DNA from 2 places in the Gorillibacterium sp. CAU 1737 genome. Region 2 is predicted to be linked to the other one. Evidence: riboswitches for the same ligand, from Rfam matches in the RefSeq annotation. Region 2 holds a riboswitch; the other holds the start of a gene.
What was found. A riboswitch is a leader RNA that binds a small molecule or an ion and turns the genes downstream of it on or off. The one in region 2 is predicted to bind glycine.

Region 1: another riboswitch for glycine. It lies ahead of AAFN83_RS10250 (amino acid permease); the one in region 2 lies ahead of gcvT (glycine cleavage system aminomethyltransferase GcvT).

What each region holds. Positions count from the first base shown of each region.
Region 1 covers NZ_JBDQQO010000004.1:98,470-108,927, reverse strand. Annotated here, with positions in the region: gene AAFN83_RS10265 (ABC transporter permease) at 1-819, opposite strand, end outside; gene AAFN83_RS10260 (quaternary amine ABC transporter ATP-binding protein) at 812-2,089, opposite strand; gene AAFN83_RS10255 (GbsR/MarR family transcriptional regulator) at 2,328-2,888, shown strand; gene AAFN83_RS10250 (amino acid permease) at 2,987-4,357, opposite strand; glycine riboswitch at 4,520-4,599, opposite strand; gene AAFN83_RS10245 (iron-siderophore ABC transporter substrate-binding protein) at 4,836-5,927, shown strand; gene AAFN83_RS10240 (FecCD family ABC transporter permease) at 5,924-6,964, shown strand; gene AAFN83_RS10235 (FecCD family ABC transporter permease) at 6,961-7,992, shown strand; gene AAFN83_RS10230 (ABC transporter ATP-binding protein) at 7,992-8,807, shown strand; gene AAFN83_RS10225 (hypothetical protein) at 8,977-9,450, opposite strand; gene AAFN83_RS10220 (DUF1349 domain-containing protein) at 9,519-10,124, opposite strand; gene AAFN83_RS10215 (MerR family transcriptional regulator) at 10,305-10,458, opposite strand, start outside.
Region 2 covers NZ_JBDQQO010000008.1:22,386-32,843, reverse strand. Annotated here, with positions in the region: gene AAFN83_RS16515 (FAD-dependent oxidoreductase) at 1-1,078, shown strand, start outside; gene AAFN83_RS16510 (CDP-alcohol phosphatidyltransferase family protein) at 1,192-1,731, opposite strand; gene AAFN83_RS16505 (hypothetical protein) at 1,804-2,412, opposite strand; gene gcvPB (aminomethyl-transferring glycine dehydrogenase subunit GcvPB) at 2,651-4,222, opposite strand; gene gcvPA (aminomethyl-transferring glycine dehydrogenase subunit GcvPA) at 4,219-5,574, opposite strand; gene gcvT (glycine cleavage system aminomethyltransferase GcvT) at 5,571-6,692, opposite strand; glycine riboswitch at 6,818-6,961, opposite strand; glycine riboswitch at 6,965-7,059, opposite strand; gene gcvH (glycine cleavage system protein GcvH) at 7,340-7,732, shown strand; partial or broken gene AAFN83_RS16480 (response regulator transcription factor) at 8,492-9,154, shown strand; gene AAFN83_RS16475 (sensor histidine kinase) at 9,328-10,458, shown strand, end outside.

The sequences.
Region 1 (10,458 bases), on a different contig from region 2:
TTTTCTCTTCACGATATTTTGCGTCATGCGGTCGAGTACAATCGCCAGCACGACGATGGCGAGCCCGGCCTCGAAGCCTTCGCCCGTCTTGACCTGCGTGACGGCACCGTACACATCCGCTCCAATTCCTTGCGCGCCGATCATCGAGGCGATGACGACCATCGACAGCGACAGCATGATCGTCTGGTTGATCCCGGTCATAATGGACGGGAGCGCCAGCGGGATTTGCAGCTTGAACAGCTTCTGCCGACTGGTGGAGCCGAAGGCATCCGCCGCCTCCACCAGATCGCCCGGAACCTGGCGAATCCCCAGGTTCGTCAGGCGAATCGTCGGCGGTACGGCGAAGATGACCGACGCAATGACGCCGGGCACTACGCCGAGGCCGAAGAACGAGACGGCCGGGATCAGGTAGACGAAGGCGGGCATCGTCTGCATGAAATCCAGCAACGGCGTGATCACTCCGCGCGCTCGGTCACTCTGAGCGCAGGCGATGCCGAGCGGAACGCCGATGACGATCGAGAGAATCGCCGCCGTCAAGACGAGCGCGAGCGTATCGACCGTGTGCTCCCAGTAGCCGAGGTTGTCGATCAACAAAAGCCCAATCGCCGTAAACGCCGCGAACTTCCACTTGCCGAGGTAATAGGCAAGCGCTGCGGCGAGCACGATGAAGACGAGCACGGGCAAGGCGTGGAATGCATCCGCGATCCCGTTCACAATGCCTTCAATGCAGACGGAGATGACATGGAACAAGGGCGACAAGCCCGATTCCAGCGCATCCACGATCTTCTCCACCCATTCATCCAATGGCAGCTTAGGCATTCGTGCTCACCTCCGTTTCCGTCTTGGAGGCCGCGGCAGGATTCGGTTCCGCCGAATCGCCGGATGGTGATACCGGGCTCTCCACCGTATTCTGCACCGGATTCCCGGCAAGGGCACCGAGCACCGCTCCCCGGACGATGACGCCGATGAGGCGCCCGTTGTCGTCGACAACGGCAACCGGGTGCTTGGAGGTGCCGCAGATATCAAACAGCTGGTACAGCAGCCGATCCTTATCCACCACGGCGACGTCGCGAATGACGATGTCCTCCAGGCGCTTGCCTTCGCGAACGGCCGCCGAGGCGTCATCCGCTGTGATGACCCCAATCAGCTTGCGGCCCCGGTCCACGACGAACAGATTCGAGATACCGCTCTCCCTCATAAGCTGGAGGGCGACACGCGGGCCGCGATCGAGTCCAATTGTCTCCGGACGGCGCATGACCGAAGCGGCCGTCAGCACCTTGGACAAGTCCACATCCTCGACGAACCGCTCGACATATTCATTTGCCGGATTCATCATGACCTCTTCCGGCGTGCCGATCTGCACAACACTGCCGTCCTTCATGAGGGCGATCCGATCTCCGATACGAAGCGCCTCATCCAGGTCATGGGTAATAAAGATGATGGTCTTCTTCATCTTCTCTTGCAGCTCCAACAGCTCATCCTGCATCTCCTTGCGAATCAGCGGATCGAGCGCGCTGAAGGCTTCGTCCATGAGCAGAATGTCCGGGTCGTTCGCCAGCGCCCGAGCGAGGCCGACTCGCTGCTGCATGCCGCCGCTCAGCTGAGAGGGCAAGCTGTCCGCCCAATCGCCAAGACCGACGAGCGTAAGCGAGTCGAGCGCCTTTTGCCGACGCGTTGCCTTGTCGACTCCCTGCACTTCAAGTCCATATTCCACGTTCTCCGCTACCGTTCGGTGCGGGAATAACGCAAACTTCTGAAAGACCATGCTGATCTGCTTGCGGCGCACCTGCAGCAGCTCTTCCTTGTTCATCTTGACGATATCCTTGCCATGGATGGCAATGCTGCCGCGTGTTGGCTCGATCAGGCGGTTTAACAGCCTCACGAGCGTCGATTTACCGCTTCCCGACAGCCCCATAATAACGAATATCTCACCCGGTTCAACGGCGAAACTGACCTTGTTTACACCGACCGTGTGCTGCTTCTCGCGGTAAACCCGCTCCTTCGTCCACCCTTCGTCCATCAGGCGAAGAATCGATTCCGGATCGGGACCAAATACCTTCGTGACTTGCTTTGCTTCAATGATCGCCATCCGGTTCACCCCTTCCTTTCGGTTGCGATCTTCGTTTTGCATCCCTATAAGTGTAAAAACATTATCCATCCAGTGTCAACTTTTTTATCTGCTTTTACAGAACGTACAGTTATTTCTGTACGAAGATAACTCCCGAATCCTCCTCGATCCTCTTTTTCTCCACCCATCCTTTATCTTTACTTTAATGAGATAGTTTCTTACAATTACGATGTAAAATACGAAGGCTAGGTGAAAAAAGATGGAGCGCAGTAACGGTCTGAGCCCCGAGCAGGAATTGGCTTTGCTCAAGGCGCGGAAGCGAGTTATTGAAGCAATCGGGAACAACATGGAGCTGTACGGAATCACTCCGTCCACGGGCCATCTATACGGACTCTTATTTTTTCAGAATAGACCCATGACGCTCGACGCAATGGGACAAGCCATGGAGATGAGCAAGACCAGCATGAGCACCGGTGTCCGCACGCTGGTGGACCTCAAGATGGTCAACAAGGTCTGGGAAAAGGGCTCGCGCAAGGACTTGTATGAGGTCGAGCTCGATTGGTACCAGACGTTCGCCGACTTCTTCTCGATCAAGTGGGGCAAGGCGGCCGAGATCAACCTGCAAGCCCTTCGCAAGTCGCGGTCCGAGCTGTTGGCGATTGCCGATTCCTACACCGGAGACGAGGAGCTGGAGAGGCAGGTCCAGGCCGATCTCGTCAAGATCGACGAGGCCATCCGGTACTACAAGTGGCTGATCCGGCTGATCGAGGCGTTCGAATCAGAGGACATCTTCCAACTGGTCCCCAAGGAAAACGAATAGCCTGCGCAACAACAAAAAGCCCCGGTTCCGCGCCTATTGGCGGAGCTGGGGCTTTCGCTTTCATTTGAGACAATCGGCGCGAATCGTTCGATTACCCTTTAACCCTTTCCTTGTACCGGAACACCCGCTTCCTTCCTCCGATTGGAGTAAGACAAAGCAAACAACAGAATAAACCACAAGGGGGTTAACAGCAGGGCCGGACGGGTCTCCTCCGCAATCAGCATGATCACGAGGATCGCTGCAAAAAGAACAAGAACAGCGTAGTTAACAAAAGGAGTGAAGGGCGCCTTGAATTTCGACGCTGCTTGTAGGTTAGGCTGTGTTTTCTTATAGCGAATGTGGCTGACGAGGACGACACCCCACACCCAAATGAAGCAGATGGCGCTGATGGTCGTCACGATGCCGAAGGCTTGCTCGGGAATCAGCTTGCTGAGGAGGGCGCCCGCCGACAGGACGAGCGTGGAGACGAGCAGTCCGTTCTTGGGCACGTGATTTTTGTTGAGCCTGGCAAAAGGCGCAGGCGCCTGATCCTTCTTCCCCAGGTTATAGAGGATGCGGCTCGTGGAGAACATCCCGCTGTTGCAGGCGGAAGCGGCGGACGTGAGGACGACAAAGTTGATGATGCCCGCGGCAATCGGAATGCCCACGAGAGCAAAGGTCTTCACAAAGGGACTTTCGCCGGGACTGAGCTCCGTCCAGGGATTGATGCAGAGCAAAGCGACGATGGCCCCTACATAGAAAAACAGGATACGCATCGGAATTTTATTGATGGCCGACGGAATGTTCTTCTCTGGATCGGAGGTTTCTGCCGCCGACACCCCCACCAGCTCCACCCCGACAAAAGCGAACACTACCATTTGGAAGGACAGCAGGAACCCGGATACCCCGTTTGGGAAAAGCCCGCCGTGCTTCCAAATGTTCGTGACCGACACCGTTCCAGCTCCCGTCTTGAACCCGATGATCAGCAGGACAATTCCAATGGCAATCAGGGCGAGAATAGTCACGACCTTGATCAAAGCAAACCAGAATTCCAATTCTCCAAAATTTTTGACCGTCAGCAGGTTCAGTCCAAGCAAAATGATCAGGCAGATCAGCTCCGGTACCCACTGAGGAATATCGAACCAATATTGAATGTAGATGCCCACTGCGATTACATCCGCCATTGCGGTCATGATCCAGCAAAACCAGTAGGTCCATCCGGTGACGAACGCGACGCGCGGCCCCAGATAGTCCTCGGCGATATCCGTAAAGGATTGATACCCCGCTTTGGATAACAGAAGCTCTCCGAGCGCCCTCATCACGAAAAAGACCGCGATGCCAACGATGAGATAAGCAAAGATGATGGAGGGTCCCGCCTGCTGGATCGCTTTCCCCGATCCTAAGAACAACCCCGTCCCGATGGTACCGCCGATGGCGATAAGCTGAACATGCCGATTCTCTAACTCCCTCTTTAACTCTTGCTGTGCCAATCCAAACTCCCCCTTGTTATTGAACATCTTCCCTGGGGTCGAGGGGCGACAAAGTCAGTGAACAACAAAAAGAGATTGGATCTCTCCAATCTCATCGTCCCAAAAAGCAATAAAAATCGTATCGGCCGTTCCTCCGGGATGGAGAACGACAAATAAAATCGTTACTACTCTTCTGTCCTTTTGCCTGAGATTGTGAACCCTTCGGCGCCGCGATTCCTCACGGTCTCTCCAGAAGCCGCTCCTGCTATAGTGTGATCCATAGCAATCAAAGCATGCTGCTAACTATTAAATTTATTTATCAATCGTAATCCCGGGTAAAGATTTTGTCAATGACAATTCCTCCTCTGAAAACATGCCCATTTGCATTGACAACCTGTTCGCTACAACTATATATTTTATGATAATGAGAATCGTTATCATTATTAATAATGATTCTAAATAAGTAGCGATTCTATCTCAGAACCGAAAGGGTGCTCTCATGAACACGAAACGCAAGTCCTTCACAACCCTCTTCCTTTCTTCCATCCTTGCCGTGGCATTGGTTGGATGCTCCAGTCAGCAATCCAGCTCCAGCGCTTCTCCGTCTCCGTCTGAAAGTGCCCCGGCCAGCACCGAAGCCCCCAGCGCGGAAACTTCTGCTTCCCCCGCCAGCACCGAAGAATATCCGATTGTGATCAAGCACGCCCTCGGCGAAACGGTTATCAAGAGCAAGCCGGAACGCGTCGCGACCATTCAATGGGCCAACCATGACGTGGTTCTTGCCCTCGGAGTGGTTCCGGTCGGCTTCTCGGCTGCGAACTTCGGCGTTCAAGACGGCAGCGGCCTCCTGCCGTGGACCAAGCAAAAGCTCGATGAGCTCGGCGTGAAGGACCCGAACGTCTTCCAGGACACCGACGGCCTTGATTTTGAAGCAATCTCGGACTCCAACCCCGATGTCATTCTCGCTGCTTACTCCGGCATTACCCAGGAAGATTACAACACGCTCAGCAAGATTGCACCGGTCGTTCCCTATCCGACGGCGCCCTGGGCTACCACCTGGCGTGAGCAAGTGACGATGAACGCAACCGGCATGGGCATGAAGGCCGAAGGCGAGAAGCTCATTCAAGACACCGAGAACATGGTGAATGAGAAGCTGAGCCACTACCCTCAGATCAAAGACAAGAAAGTCGTTTGGGTCAACTTCAATGCGAAGGACTTCTCCAAGCTGCACATCTATACGCCCGTAGACTCCCGCGTCTCCTTCCTGTTTGAGATGGGCATGGTTTATCCGGACAGCATCACGAAGCTGATCACGGACCCGAAGAAATACTCCCTGGAGCTGAGCGTCGAGAATACGGAAGCTCTCTATGATGCCGATCTGATCATTGGCTATGGCAATGACGCCCTGCTCAAGACTATCCAGGCTGATCCCCTGCTTGGTAAAATCCCTGCGATCCAAAGAGGCTCCGTCGCATTCATCGACTCCGACACGCCCCTTGTAGCTGCCGGCACCCCGAATCCGCTCTCGATCGCGTACACCATTGATGATTACCTCAAACTCATCGGAGGAGCTGCCGACAAGGTCAAATGAGTACTTCCTCGGGTTCAACACGCACATCCCCCCACTCCCAAATTCCGAAGAACTTCGCGATCATCCTGTTGATCGGTCTGGTGCTGCTCGGGCTTTGCGTAGTGGCCTCTCTGGTCTTTGGCCCCCGGCTGGTGAAGGTTCCGGAGCTGATCGACGGGCTGTTTCATCCTGACGTCGATTCCTATGGAGCCAACGTCGTTCGCAAGCGAATCTCGCGAACTGTCTTCGGGTTGTTCTGCGGTGCGGCGCTCGGCGTTTCGGGTGCACTGATGCAATCGGTTACCCGCAACCCGATTGCGGACCCGAGCATTCTGGGCGTGAATACCGGCGCCGCCTTGTTTGTCGTTTGCGGAATCGCCTTCCTGAACATCAATACAGCCAGTGAGTACATCTGGCTGGCCTTGGCCGGGGCGGCGATCACGGCGATATTTGTGTTCGGCATCGGTTCGATGGGGCGTGGCGGTGCCACGCCCATTAAGCTTGTATTGGCGGGCGCCGCTATCAGTGCTGCTCTCTCTTCCCTGGTCTCGGCGGTCATGATTCCACGCGCTTACGTCATGGACCAATTCCGCTTCTGGCAAGTCGGAAGCATCGGCTCAGGAAGCTGGAGCGCTATCGCTACGTTTACCCCGTTTCTGATCGTCGGCGTCGTCATCGCCTTCCTGACAGCGCCTGCGCTCAATGCGCTCGCGCTCGGAGACGATGTCGCAACCGGGCTCGGGGTTCGAACAGGCGTGCTGCGCCTTATTGCGGCGCTGGCCGGTGTCCTTCTGTGCGGCACAGCTACGGCGCTGGCCGGCCCTATCGGGTTTGTCGGCCTTCTCGCTACCCACCTCATGCGCCTTGTTTTGGGGCCCGACCTGCGGTTTGTCATCCCCATGTCTGCTCTCTCGGGAGCCGTCATTCTGATCTCCTCCGATGTTGTCGGCCGACTCATCGCCAGTCCCGGAGAGCTTGAGGTCGGGGTCGTCACCGCCTTTGTCGGAGCTCCGCTATTAATCATCCTTGCGATGAGATCGAAAGTGCGTTCCTTATGACAACTCATTCGATAGCCTATATTGCTGCAGGCCGCCGTCAGAGACAACGCCGCTGGATGCTGGTTACTTGCCTCCTTACGGTGCTCGCCCTCATCCTCTGCTGTGCCATGCTCCTTCTGGGAAACACCATCTATCCGGTGAGGGATATCCTTCGGGCCCTTTCCGGGGAGGAGCTCAAAGGAGTCAGCTTTGCCGTAAACACCGTTCGCTTGCCGAGAATGCTGGCGGGCCTCTTCGCCGGATTTGCCTTCGGCCTAGCCGGGAACACCTTCCAGACGATGCTGCGCAACCCCCTCGCGAATCCGAATGTAATCGGCATCACCTCGGGGTCAAGCGTAGCAGCCGTCCTCTGCATCACGGTGTTCCATTCGAGTCGGGCGACGATCTCGGCCGCATCGGTTGCGGCTGGGCTCGCCACCGTCCTCGTCATCTATGTGCTGTCCAGAGGTAGAGCGTTCTCCATCGGGCGCCTGATCCTGATCGGCATCGGCATTCAAGCCATGCTGGACGCCCTCATCTCTTACCTCCTGCTCGTTGGGGCACAGCAGGACATTCCCGCCGCCATCCGATGGCTCACGGGCAGCCTGAACGGCATTCAGCTGTATGAGCTGCCTCCACTGATCATTACTGTGCTGATCTTTACGCCAGTCGTGGCCTTGCTCGGGAAGCATCTCAGTCTGCTGGAGCTTGGGGAGCAAGCCGCCACCTCTCTCGGCATCCACACCGACCGAACCCGGATCGCCCTCATCGTGAGCTCCGTCTGCATGATCGCAATCGCTACGGCCACCACAGGACCCATCGCCTTCACCTCCTTCCTTTCGGGACCGATTGCGAAGAGACTCGTCGGAGTGGGCTTCTCGAACGTCATTCCGGCTGGGCTTGTCGGTGTGAATTTGGTGTTGGCGGCTGATCTGGTCGGACAATTTGCGTTCCAGTACCGCTTCCCGGTGGGCATCATGACGGGGATTCTCGGAGCGCCGTATCTGATCTTCCTGCTGATCCGAATGAACCGAAAGGGAGTTTTATAATGAGACCGACACATCAATTTCAGGCGGAGCAGCTCGTAGCGGGTTACGATCAGAAGACGGTTATCCATGGAATTGATCTCGTGATCCCGGACGGCCAAATCAGCGTCATCATCGGAGCGAACGGCTGCGGCAAGTCGACGCTGCTGAAGACGCTGGCCCGGCTGATCAAGCCGACCTCCGGCAAAATCACCATCGACGGAAAGCCCATCGGCAAAATACCGCCGAAGCAGTTCGCGCGGGTGGTGGGTCTGCTGCCGCAATCGCCTATCGTTCCGGAAGGGATATCGGTCGCAGACTTGGTTGGGCGCGGGCGCTTCCCGCATCAATCCTTGTTCAGCACCTGGTCCAAAAAGGATTACGAGGCGGTTGCCGAAGCGATGCGGATCATGGACATCACCGAGTTCGCGAATCACAACATTGACGAGCTGTCCGGCGGTCAGCGCCAGCGCGTATGGATTGCGATGGCCCTGGCGCAGCAAACCGACATTCTGTTTCTCGACGAACCGACCACCTTCCTGGATATTACCTATCAGGTCGAAATTCTGGATCTGCTCACCGACCTCAACCGAAAGCACGGCACGACGATCGTCATGGTGCTTCACGATATCAACCTGTCTGCACGTTATGCCGACCACATCTTTGCCCTGCAAAAAGGGAAACTGGTCGCGGAAGGCACACCGTCAGAGGTGGTCACAAGCACCTTGGTGAAGGACATCTTCGGTCTCGATTGCTCCGTGATTGCCGACCCCATCTCAGGCTCCCCTATGGTGGTGCCCAAAGGCCGCTATCATGTTCAGAATGCTGCGACTACGTAACGTTCCGGTGCTTCTCTCTCCATGCAGAAAGATGGTGCCCCTCAGTCGTCTTCGATGACTTATGGGACACCATCTTTTTTAAAATTACCAAATGGCTTTCCAGCATCTAAATAGCCCATTTCTGAAAAACGATCTACTAAAGTTCTTGTTAATTGCTGGAGCTTTGCTCTTATTCAACAGTAAGATTAATGGACTGATACTTTTTTATTGCATCCTCGACAGAATCACTTGGTCCCGAAAGAACAAAGTCTGGATTTACAAGTATCATGGTTGAAAAATCCTTTGTAGTATACATCAGTACCTCATCGAAGTGTAGAAGAGATGTTCCGATCTTATTTCTGAAGATCAATAGTTGTCTCTCATTCGATACACCTTCTGAAGCATGATCAAAGACATACTCAACATTATTTATGGTAATGCTACCTTCAAAACGTGGATTACTAAGTACAGGGTTCTTCTTCGTTAGTTGAATCTTGATCTTAAAGTCACGACCTTGTGTATCCGTCTGTCCCTTCATATGTTGGTTCACGTAAATCCCGTTTATATCATACATCGTTAGAGATGTATCAATTACTTCCTTCCTTGTGGACAAGAGAACGAAAGTAAAGGCTAGAAATAGAATACTGATTGGAATGATCACCATAATTTTCCTTCCTAACCGAATGATAACTCCTCCAGTCTGATTGAAATGCGGACGCTTCCCCGCCCCCTCTACTCCGTCGGTGGATCGGTGTGCAGGTCTTCATCCCGTTCCGTGAAATCCCAGCGAGAGAAGGTAACCTCGAAGCCTTCCCGGGTTGGCGCGCACGCGAAAGGACCCGCTTGATTTCCCGCCGCGTAGGGAAACCGAGCCACCCGAATCGTGCGCCATGCATGATGAGCGGTCCGAGCCCGAAGGATTACCGCATCCTTCAGGATGGAGGCGCGAAGGGTCACTTCCTCCCCCACCCATTCCGGTACGGCCGCAAGCGACCAGTCGGAGTAACCATCGGTTACCACCGCAGAGAGCTGGGGGATGCCGTCATTGATCTCGATCCCCGTTTTGATCCATTGTGCCGGCCCATGGTACAACAGGATACCGGCCTGATCATACAATTCGGTAAAGGACGAGAGTTGGAACGTTACCTCGACGGCCGTTTCAGGGTCCCACTCCGCAAGCAGAGCGGCTCCATCCTCAAACTCAAATCCGTACAGGGTCTTCTTCCAGAAATCCCTTCCCTTTTCGGGTGCAACCTTCAAGGATCCCCCTTCTCTTCGGGCAGCCAGCGGCGCATTCAGCCAGCTCCCGGCCTCCCAGTCCATTCTCTTCCTCGTCACGGCGTACTCCTCCTCACGAAGCCCAGTCCCTTCTCTCCGCCAATGGCAGAAGACCTCAGCATCGCCTGAGAGAGAACCGGTATTTTTGTCAGTATACCATTCCCGATTAGGGAATCGGGCTTCGATTTTCCGCCGAGAGCATGGAAGACCCCTGTCTTTTCTAACCTTTCTACCCGCGTCCTACCTTTCTTTTACCGGCTGCAGCAGGGTCAGATGATACGCATTCCCGCCCCCCTCGGGTTGGTCGTTGCGTATGTGCTCTTCGAAACACAGCCGCGACCGATCCGTTTGGTAGCTGCTGTCCTTGGACAGTGCGGCTGTTAGGGTATTCCAC
Region 2 (10,458 bases):
AGGTCGGGAGTTTGACGATTCCTATGATAAATTGATTATGACGACCGGCTCGTGGCCGATTATCCCGGATCTTGAGGGCATGGGCTTGGACGGCATCCTGCTGTCAAAGAACTTCAACCATTCCAATGCGATCATCGAACGAGCGAAACAGGTGAACCGAATCACCGTAGTCGGGGCAGGTTATATCGGGGTTGAATTGGTGGAAGCCTTCGAAATGAACGGCAAGCAGGTAACGCTGATTGACGGAGAGGATCGCATCCTGAGCAAATACCTGGATGAGGAGTTTACCACTCCGATTCAGAAGTCCTTGGAAGAACGCGGAATTACCCTGGCTTTGGGCGAGAAGGTAAGCTCTTTTGCCGGAGAGAATGGAAAGGTAACAAAGGTGATCACGAACAAAGGCGAGCATGAGACCGATTTGGTCATTCTGTGCATCGGGTTCCGCCCGAATACGGAGTTGCTGAAGGGGCAAGTGGATATGCTGCCGGGCGGGGCCATCCTCGTCAACGACTACATGCAGACCAGCCAGCCGGATGTGTATGCGGCCGGGGACAGCTGTGCCATTCATTACAACCCGACCGGCAAGCACGCCTACATTCCGCTCGCCACCAATGCCGTTCGTATGGGAACCCTCGTGGCACGCAATCTGGTAGCGCCGACGATCCCTTATATGGGAACGCAGGGGACATCGGGAATCAAAATTTACGACATGAACATTGCCGGAACCGGCTTGACGGAAGAGGCAGCCAAAGCAGAAGGAATGGACGTCGACAACGTGCTGATCACGGATAACTACCGGCCGGAGTTCATGCCTTCCTTTGAGCAGGTGCAACTGAAAGTGGTATTTGACCGGGCAACCCGCCGAATTCTCGGAGCCCAGATTCTATCCAAGATGGACCTGACGCAGTCGATTAACACTCTGTCGGTATGCATTCAAAATCGAATGACCATCGACCAGCTCGCGTTCATCGACTTCTTCTTCCAGCCTCATTACAACAAGCCGTGGAACTTCCTGAATACCGCAGGACTTCAAGCCTTGCCGAAGGAAGTCGCCCGCAAAGAAGCGGTAACGGTCTAACTACTCCAAGACTTTAAGATCCTCTCATCAATGACGAAATGGGAGCAACTTTAACCGGTACTGCGTAGCAGTGCCGGTTTTTTTTATAGGCTGTACGTCCGGGAAGGATGCGGTCAAGAACGATGAAACCAGCTTTTGCAGTCCAGTTGCAATTCGCGCGAGGTAAGTTGGATCACGAGTTCCTCTACAGCAGATGCAGTGGCGAAGATACACACAAGCGGAACCCAGGGAGAAGGGGGCGCAAGGAGAAGGAAAAAGGGGGTGAGAAAGACGAGTACCCCGGTTGCTTTGTTGCCCCACGTATGAATGGATGCGAACGTTCGGTATTTTCGGAATGCAATAAAAAGGGAGAACCCTCGAAGGAGAGCGATGCCGAGTATCCAAAGCAAAAGGAGTGGATCAAGAGCAAGCAGCGAGTACAGCGTAAAGACCAGCACCATGACTAGCAGAAGATCCGCCGCGGAATCCAGCTTGGCTCCAAGCGGACTCGCGGTCCCCGCTCTTCGAGCGATCCATCCGTCCAGGATGTCCGTGAGCCCGCCCATCCCATAGACCACCAAGAAGGTCGTACCAAGCGGTTCAACAAAAAACAACAGCAGAGCCAAGACGATTCGAATGCCAGAGAGCAGGTTGGGGAGATTCTTATGCTTCATGCGTGAACGCCGCCTTTTCAACAAACCCGTATGCATTCCATTATACCTGATGAAAGTGGGGGGAATGGCCTCTTATTTCAGACCATACTTGTCAAAAAGCTCGCTCTTTAGTGAAGCGTGAATGGAATCTGAGCCTTCATTAGAGGGTTTTGATGCGTCAGGGAGTGAATTCAGCTCAAATTTTCCGTTATTCAAATTGCACAAGCCGTATGATCCGGGCCTAACCATTTTGATAAACATCAAATACTCTTTGCCCGCTTCCATCTCTACGTAATCATTTATCATGATGATTTGCATTTCCCCAAGCGCATTCCGATCGCGCATAATCGGTTCAGTAATCGTCATCTCGGATGATTCCTCCAAGTTTAGATCCGTAGTGTTTTTTAGGATTTTAGATAGCTTGATCCTTGTATTCGTATGGAAGCTCATCATTTCGCCGTCTGAATACGTTTGGGTGGAGGGTTCCCGATCTTCGAAAGCATCCAGAGGGCTTGCGATGGCGATGAGGTCCGAATCGTCAATCAGATCACCACTCTCTCTATACAAGATGATGGAGGCTTGAATGCTTATTCTTTTTATAGGCGTAGGGTGTTTCAACTGGTACACATAAAAAAGAGTGCCGATCACCAACCCGAGGATGGCTAACAGGAGAAGAATAATTGGTTTCTTTCTGTACATCATCGTACGTCCCCCTAATCTAGAGATTTGGTAGAAAAGTCAGACTTACTGGGATGTAGGGATAACATACAGAAAGATCCTTATCTTGTAAATAAAAGATCCATGTTGCGAAAAGAAGGAGGGGATGTACGATCGAAAAAAAGCCGCAGAATCACGTTCCATCCCAAGAGGGATCGACAAGTGATCCTGCGGCTTCCTGCAGCGGCTTTCTATTTTGTTAGCACCATTCTTCCGCTCTGCTTTACCCGCAGGAGCAGTTCAAGACCGGCTTCCGCGCGGCGAGCGCTTCGTCCAGGCGACGGACTGCTGTTGTGTATGGAGCGTTGTGGAGAAGGTCGGGATCGGTCTCGGCTTCCTTTGCGATGCGGATCATCGTGTCGATGAAGCCGTCGAGCGTTTCCTTGCTCTCCGTCTCGGTCGGCTCGATCATGATGCATTCCTCGACGTTGAGCGGGAAGTAGATCGTCGGCGGGTGGTAGCCAAAATCGAGCAAGCGCTTGGCAACGTCGAGGGTGCGGACGCCGTAGGCGGCAAGCTTTTTGCCGGAGAGGACGAATTCGTGCTTGCAGATCGTATCATACGGCGCTTCGTAGTAGGCGGACAGCCGCTTGCGCATGTAGTTGGCGTTCAGCACAGCGCACTCGGAGACGCGGCGCAGGCCGTCCGGACCGTAGCTGCGAATATACGTGTAGGCGCGGACGAGAATGCCGAAATTGCCATAGTAGGCTTTGACACGACCGATGGAATCGGGACGCTCCGCGTCGAGCGAATAGGTACCGGCTTCACTCTTCACGACGAGCGGGCTTGGCAGGAAAGGAATGAGCTTCGCCTTCACGCCAACTGGACCGGAGCCGGGACCGCCGCCGCCGTGCGGAGTGCTCATCGTCTTGTGCAGATTCAAATGGACAACGTCAAAGCCCATGTCGCCGGGACGGGTGATGCCCATGATGGCGTTGGAGTTGGCCCCGTCGTAATAGACAAGCCCGCCTGCCTCGTGGACGATGTCGGCAATTGCCCGAATGTCGCGCTCGAACAAGCCGAGCGTGTTCGGGTTGGTGAGCATGAGGGCGGCAGTGTCCGACCCGACGGCTGCGCGAAGGGCGTTCAAGTCGACCAGGCCGTCCGGTGTGGACTTGATCGTCACGGTCTCAAACCCGGCGGCGGTTGCACTCGCGGGGTTGGTGCCGTGGGAAGAGTCCGGCACGATAACCTTGGTGCGTTTCTCTCCGTTCTTCTCATGGTAAGCACGGATCATCATGAGTCCGGTCCATTCTCCATGCGCGCCGGCGGCAGGCTGCAGGGTCACTTGATCCATGCCGGTGATGGCGGCGAGGTCCTCCTGCAGCGTGTACAACAGCTCAAGAGCGCCCTGGATCGAGGATTCCGGCTGGTACGGATGTATCTTCGCGAAGCCGGGGAAACGGGCGGTGTCTTCGTTGATCTTCGGGTTGTATTTCATCGTACAGGAGCCGAGCGGGTAGAACCCGTTGTCGATCCCGAAATTGCGTCGGGACAAGGCGGTGTAGTGACGAATGACATCGACTTCGTACACCTCGGGAAGCTCAGCGGCCTTTTTGCGGAGAAGGGCATCGGGAACCAGCTCCGAAACCTCAACTTCCGGTACGTCGCAGGCAGGCAGCGAGTAAGCGATGCGGCCGGGACGGCTCAGTTCGAAGATGAGCGCTTGATCATGTTCTCCAGCAGGGGGCGAAGCGACCTGGTTGGCAGTGTTCGTTTCCGGTGCTGCCGGGTTTCCAGAACCGGCTGGTGCGCCCGAATCGGCGGCGTTTAGGTGGTCGTAGCGAAATCTCATCCCAGAATCCCCTCCAGTTCTTTGGCAAACTGATCAATCTCGTTCTTCGTGCGACGCTCGGTTACGGCGACAAGCAGGTGACCGGCGAACTCGGGGTAATCCCGCCCGAGGTCATAGCCGCCGATAAAGCCAGCCGTGAGCAACTGTTCGTTCACTTCGGCTAGCGTTGAGTCCTTCGCTACCTTCAGGACAAATTCGTTGAAGAAGGGGGAGGGCAGGGCCAACTCCACGCCCGGCAGAGCGGCGAGTGTCTTGGCGGCGTAATGGGCCTTTTGCACATTCAGATGGGCGGCTTCCTTCAAGCCTTCCTTGCCCATCACGGAGAGGTAGACCGATGCGCAGAGCGCGAGCAGCGCCTGGTTCGAGCAGATGTTCGAGGTCGCCTTCTCCCGGCGAATGTGCTGCTCGCGGGTTTGCAGCGTCAGCACGAAGCCGCGCTTGCCTTCGCGGTCGACCGTCTGGCCGACGATTCGGCCGGGCATCTTGCGCTTCAAGGCGTCCGTGACGGCGAAGAAGCCGCAGGTGGGGCCGCCGAGCGACTCGGAGATGCCGAGCGGCTGCGCATCGCCGACGCAGATGTCGGCGCCGAGCCGGCCCGGCGGCTCGAGAAGCCCCATCGCGAGCGGATTCGCGCTCACGATGAACAGCGCGCCTGCGCCGTGTGCGATCGGCTCCACCGCCGCGAGGTCCTCAATGGCGCCGAAGAAATTCGGCGACTGGAGGAGGACCGCTGCGGTATCGCCGTCGACGGCCGCCGCCAGCGCGGCATGATCTGTGACCCCGCCCGCCAGGCCCACCTCGACCACGTCGAGGTTCAAGCCATGGGCGGTGGTCTTGAGGATCTGCCGGGCCTCGGGATGGACGGCCCGGGAGACGACGAGCTTGCGGCGGCGGGTATGGGCCGCCGCAAGGGCACCCGCTTCGCCGAGCGCGGTCGCGCCGTCGTACATGCTCGCGTTGGCGGCGGCCATGCCGGTCAGCTCGCAGATGTACGATTGAAATTCAAAGATTGCCTGCAGCTCGCCTTGGCTGATCTCCGGCTGATAGGGGGTATAGGCGGTGTAGAATTCGGAGCGGGAGATGACATGGTTGATGACGACCGGAACATGATGGTCGTAGATCCCGGCACCCAGGAAGCTGACGTAACGATCCGAATCAGCGTTTTTGCCGGCGAGTGCGCGCATGTGCTTGAGCAGCTCATACTCGTCAAGCGCTTCGGATACGTTCAGCCGCCCCTTGAAGCGGACGTCCTCCGGGATATCGGCGAACAGGTCCTCGACGGTGTCGACCCCGATCTCCTGCAGCATGGCTTGTTCGTCTTGCTCGGTAATGGGCAGGTAGCGATGCTTCATTTCGCCGTCTCCTTTCGGTTGCGTTTATAGAATGGCGCGGTGATGACGACGGCCTTCAGCCGTTTGCCGCGAATTTCGATTTCGATCTCGGTGCCAAGTTCGGCATGCTCCGCTTTCACCAACGCGAGGCCGAGGTCCCGCTTCAGGCTGGGCGAGCGGGTGCCGGTGGTGACTTCTCCGATCCGCTCCCCGTTCGCATAGAGGGGGTAGTGCGAGCGCGGAATGCCTCGGTCGAGCATTTCGATGCCGACCAGCTTGCGCGGCACGCCTTGTTCCTTCTGGCGCAGAAGCGCCTCGCGGCCGATGAAGTCGCCCTTGTCGAGCTTCACCCAGCGAGCGAGTCCGGCTTCCAGCGGGCTGATCGTGTCGGACAGCTCCTGTCCGTAGAGCGACAGTCCCGCCTCAAACCGCAGTGTGTCCCGCGCTCCAAGTCCAATTGGGACAAGGCCCTCGGGTTCTCCCGCTTCTAGGAGGCGGGTCCAGAGCGCACCTGCTTGCTCGGCTGGCGCGTACAGCTCGAAGCCGTCTTCTCCGGTATACCCGGTACGGGAGAGCAAGAGCTTCACGCCTGCGATCTCCGTCTCCGCGAGGAAGGTGAACGGCTTCAGCGCGCTCATCTGCTCCGGCGAAGCGGCGAGCTTGGTTAGGATCGCTCCGGCCTGCGGACCTTGCAGCGCGATGAGCGCCGTCTCGTCGCTCTGATCGTCCAGGGTGACGTCGCCTTCGAGGTGGCGGGCCAGCCACTCCAGGTCCTTTTCCCGATTGGCGGCATTTAGCACAAGGAGGAACCGTTCGGCATTCAGCCGGTAGACGAGCAGGTCGTCGACGGTCCCTCCATCGGGGTAGCACATGAGGCTGTATTGGGCGGTTCCATCCGCAAGCCGGGTGACATCGTTCACGGTGAGCTTTTGCAGATAGGCCTCTGCATCACGGCCGCTCACAAAAACCTCTCCCATATGGGAAACGTCGAACAGGCCCGCGCGCAGGCGGACGGCATCATGCTCGGCTTGAATGCCGGAAAACTGCACAGGAAGCTCCCAACCGCCAAAATCAATGCAGCGGGCGCCTTCATGCGCGGAGTAAAGCGGGAACAACGGGGTTCGTTTCAAGTCGGACATCTCCTCACCTCACGGTTCGCGTAGTCGATACTTAAGATGGCGCCCATCGGCCGCCCCGATGCGTCCGCATCAAAAAAGGACAGCCGAAAAAGCCCGCAGCTTCGCCATCGAAGCCTGTGCTTTTCCTCTGTCCTTTGTACCTGAGAGTTACCTTGCGAATGGCTTGGATGCAAGTTTCCCCTTGGGTGACCCGAAGCGTGTCTTCCAACCCGCGAATCCGCCGTAAAGCGTATGGGTGAAGCACGCCCTTAGGCGGGTGCTCTCCAGAGACGCGTCCGGCAATGGTCCTTTTGCCTGAGAGATTCCCCAGAATGGGTTACTCCTTCGGCGTTACCGGTTCCCCGGTAATCTCTCCCATTGCGTTCATCCGCATATGCGGTTCACCAATTATGATAATGATTATAATTCATTAATAAGCGAAAAGAGCGTCAGTGTCAAGATAACTCACACAAACATTTTTTAGGTGGGGGACCCCCATTGACATTCGCCTAACCGATCCGGTACTTTAAATACGTATGCGGCAACCGCCGCTGGAGGTTCCCGCCTTTTTCCAATCGGATGGTCTGCGGTTCGGACCGTGCTTTTGTACGGCATTGTGCACCATCCGCTCCCCGGAAGAAGAGCACTTTGAAGCGAGGGTCATAGCCATGAGCGAAATCAAAGCGGACTTGCTTTACAGCGAAGAGCATGAATGGGCGGCAAAAGGGGCATCCCGCACCGTGCGGATCGGCATCACGGATTTTGCCCAAAGCCGGCTCGGCGATATTGTTTTTGTGGAACTGCCTGAACTTGGCGCAAGCGTAGCGGCCGGCGACAGCCTCGGCACCATCGAGTCCGTCAAAACCGTCTCCGACCTATATTCCCCGGTCAGCGGAACCGTCACGAAGGTAAACGAAACGCTGGTGGATCAGCCCGAGCTCGTCAACACCGCTCCCTACGGAGAAGGGTGGATCGTCGAGCTGGAGGTGGACGGAGAACTGGAGGAAGCGCTCGCGAAGCTGCTGACCCCCGAAAGCTACGAGGCGCTCGTCGCCGAGTAAGCGTAATCAAGTACCGCCAAGCGTGACCAAGTATAGTCAAGCGTAATTAAGTGAGGCCTGTTCCTCAAGCTAACCAAGCATAACGAAACATTCCAAGCGTGACCAAGTACGCTAAACGTAACCAAGTGGAACCTGAATGAGCATGGCCTTTCCGGCACCGACCCCAAGACCGATCTGAAACAACCGGCGGGGTGGGTGCTTTTTGGCGTGGAGCGGGAATTTGCGGTGAAAATCACGTCCGTTCCGCCGCTTTCTTACAAAATAACGTTCTGAGATATCCTTATTTCACGAAAATGGTGTGCTTCTGGTGAAATAGTGATCCGGCGAATTGTTAATTCACGAAAAACACATCAATTCGGCGCTCCTTTACAAAATAACGATCTGTGAGATCCTTATTTTGCGAAAATGGTGCGCTTCCGACCAAATAGTGATCCGGGAGATCGTTATTTTGACTTTTATCCTAGTGGTCCATTGAAAAAATCAGGTATGCTTGAGCAGAGAGACCACTCGTTCGATTCTACATAGCAGCCTCTTTTCTCAGCATTTTCTAATCTTGAGCTAAGGAAACTCTTATGCGTGATAAGTATGATAAAGATGAAGGCAAACCGGGTTACAGGATTATATTGATTAAAGGATGGCAGCACCACAGAATAGCAGGAAGACGAGCGGTTAGGGGAACAACCGATCTCCGAGTCGGACAGACGGCCTCGGTTCGGACTGCCGTCTTTTTGCCGCAGCTGGCGGGCATGGAGGAGAGCCATGGATCGAATTCTGATTATTGAAGATGAAAAGCCCCTTGCGAGGCTTCTGGAGCTGGAGCTTGGTCATGCAGGCTACGAGACGGAAACAGCTTACGAGGGGAGGACCGGGCTGGAGATGGCGCTGGCGGGCGGGCATGCCTGCATTTTGCTCGATCTGATGCTTCCGGGTCTGAACGGCATGGAGATTTGTCGCCGTGTGCGAGCTGTTCATGCCACCCCCATTGTGATGCTGACCGCGAGAAACAGCCTGTTTGACAAGGTGAACGGGCTTGACTGCGGCGCGGACGATTACGTGGCAAAGCCTTTTGACTTTGAGGAGCTGCTCGCTCGCTTGCGTGCAGTTCTTCGCCGATCGAGCGTTCCTTCTCAGGCGATGCACCGAGCGGGCGATCTCGTGTTGGACGCGGACAGTCGTTTGGTTAAGCGGGGTGGGCAAGAGGTCGACCTGTCCGCGCGGGAATTTGATCTGCTGCACGGGCTGCTCAAGCACAAAAACCGAACGCTAACCCGCGACAACCTCTTGAACCAAGTGTGGGGCGTTGATTTCGACGGAGGGACCAATGTGGTGGATGTGTACATTCGCTATCTGCGCGCGAAGATGGACGATGGGTTCGAGCCGAAGCTGATTCACACCGTTCGCGGGGTCGGCTATGTGCTTCGCGAGCCGGAAGGGGGGGCCTCTGCTCCTAACGCCTCAGCGTCAATGGCTTCCTCGCAGGCGACCTCCTCAATGGATGCTGCTCCAGCTACCGCCTCTTCCTCGGCCTTGTCGGCGAAGCTACAGACGTCTTCACCCTCCACCGTGTCTCCACCGGAGAATGGGGGAGCAGGGGCATGACGTTTACCCGAAAAACCGTACTGCTCATGACCGGTATCACCGCCATCATTTTGCTCGTTTCCCACCTGTTTGTCTTCGTAACCTACAGCCGTTGGACGGAAGCCAACCGAGTGCGCGTGCTGGACGCTCAGCTTGCCGAGCTGGAACAGCGCATCACCGATGTGACCTTCCTGCCCAAGCTGCTCCGCTATGGGAGCTTAACGCAACTGTTCAAGCCGGACCTCACCAGCTTGGAGTCCAATCTGCGGGAAGGCCAGTTGCTTCGACTGATCGACAAATCCGGCAAGGTATTGGCCTATACAGGCGATGAGGAGCAAGCGACAGCGCAAGAAACCAGCTCGACATCATCGGAAAAGGACACGGAATCAGGACGTACGATTCTGGGGAATGACGAGTTTGTCTATGCGCAAAAGGAAATAAATCTCGTCACGCTCGGCAAGGTGCGTTTGCAGCTTCTGGAGACCGTGACCGTGCAGGATGCGCTGGTTGACCAAATCGGCAAGCTGCTCCGGGTGAGTGCGGTGCTTGGCGTGGGACTGGCCGCGGCCGGAGGCTATGTCGCGGCGAGGAGGACTCTCCAGCCGGTAAAAAGCATGACGGAACGTGTCCGCGGCATGGATGGGGCGCGACTGGAGGACCGTCTGGTCCTTCCCGCTGCGAACGACGAGATCCGCGAGCTGGCGCTAACCTTCAACCGCTTGCTCGATCGGATCGACAGCGGGCTTGAGCTTCAGCGGCAGTTCGTTGCGGATGCTTCGCATGAGCTGAAGACACCGCTCGCCGCAATCGAAGGCCATTCCCAGCTTCTGCGTCGTTGGGGCAAAGAAAAGCCAGAGGTGCTGGATGAATCGCTCGGCTACATTCTTTCCGAGACGGAACGGATGAAGAGGCTGACGCAGCAGCTCTTGCTGCTTGCGGAGCTGGAAGAGCGAGGGGCTGGCTCTGCCAGCGCACTAAATACAGATGCAGCGGGTATTCTGCAGGAACTCGCTAAAGAAGGAGCTCGGCTTTACCCTGAGCTCGCTGTCAGCACCTCTGGAACCGATCTCCCCCTGCCGGTAACGGTTCCCGCCTTTGAGCTGGAGCATGCGATGCGCAATGTTCTTTTCAATGCGCTTGCTTATACG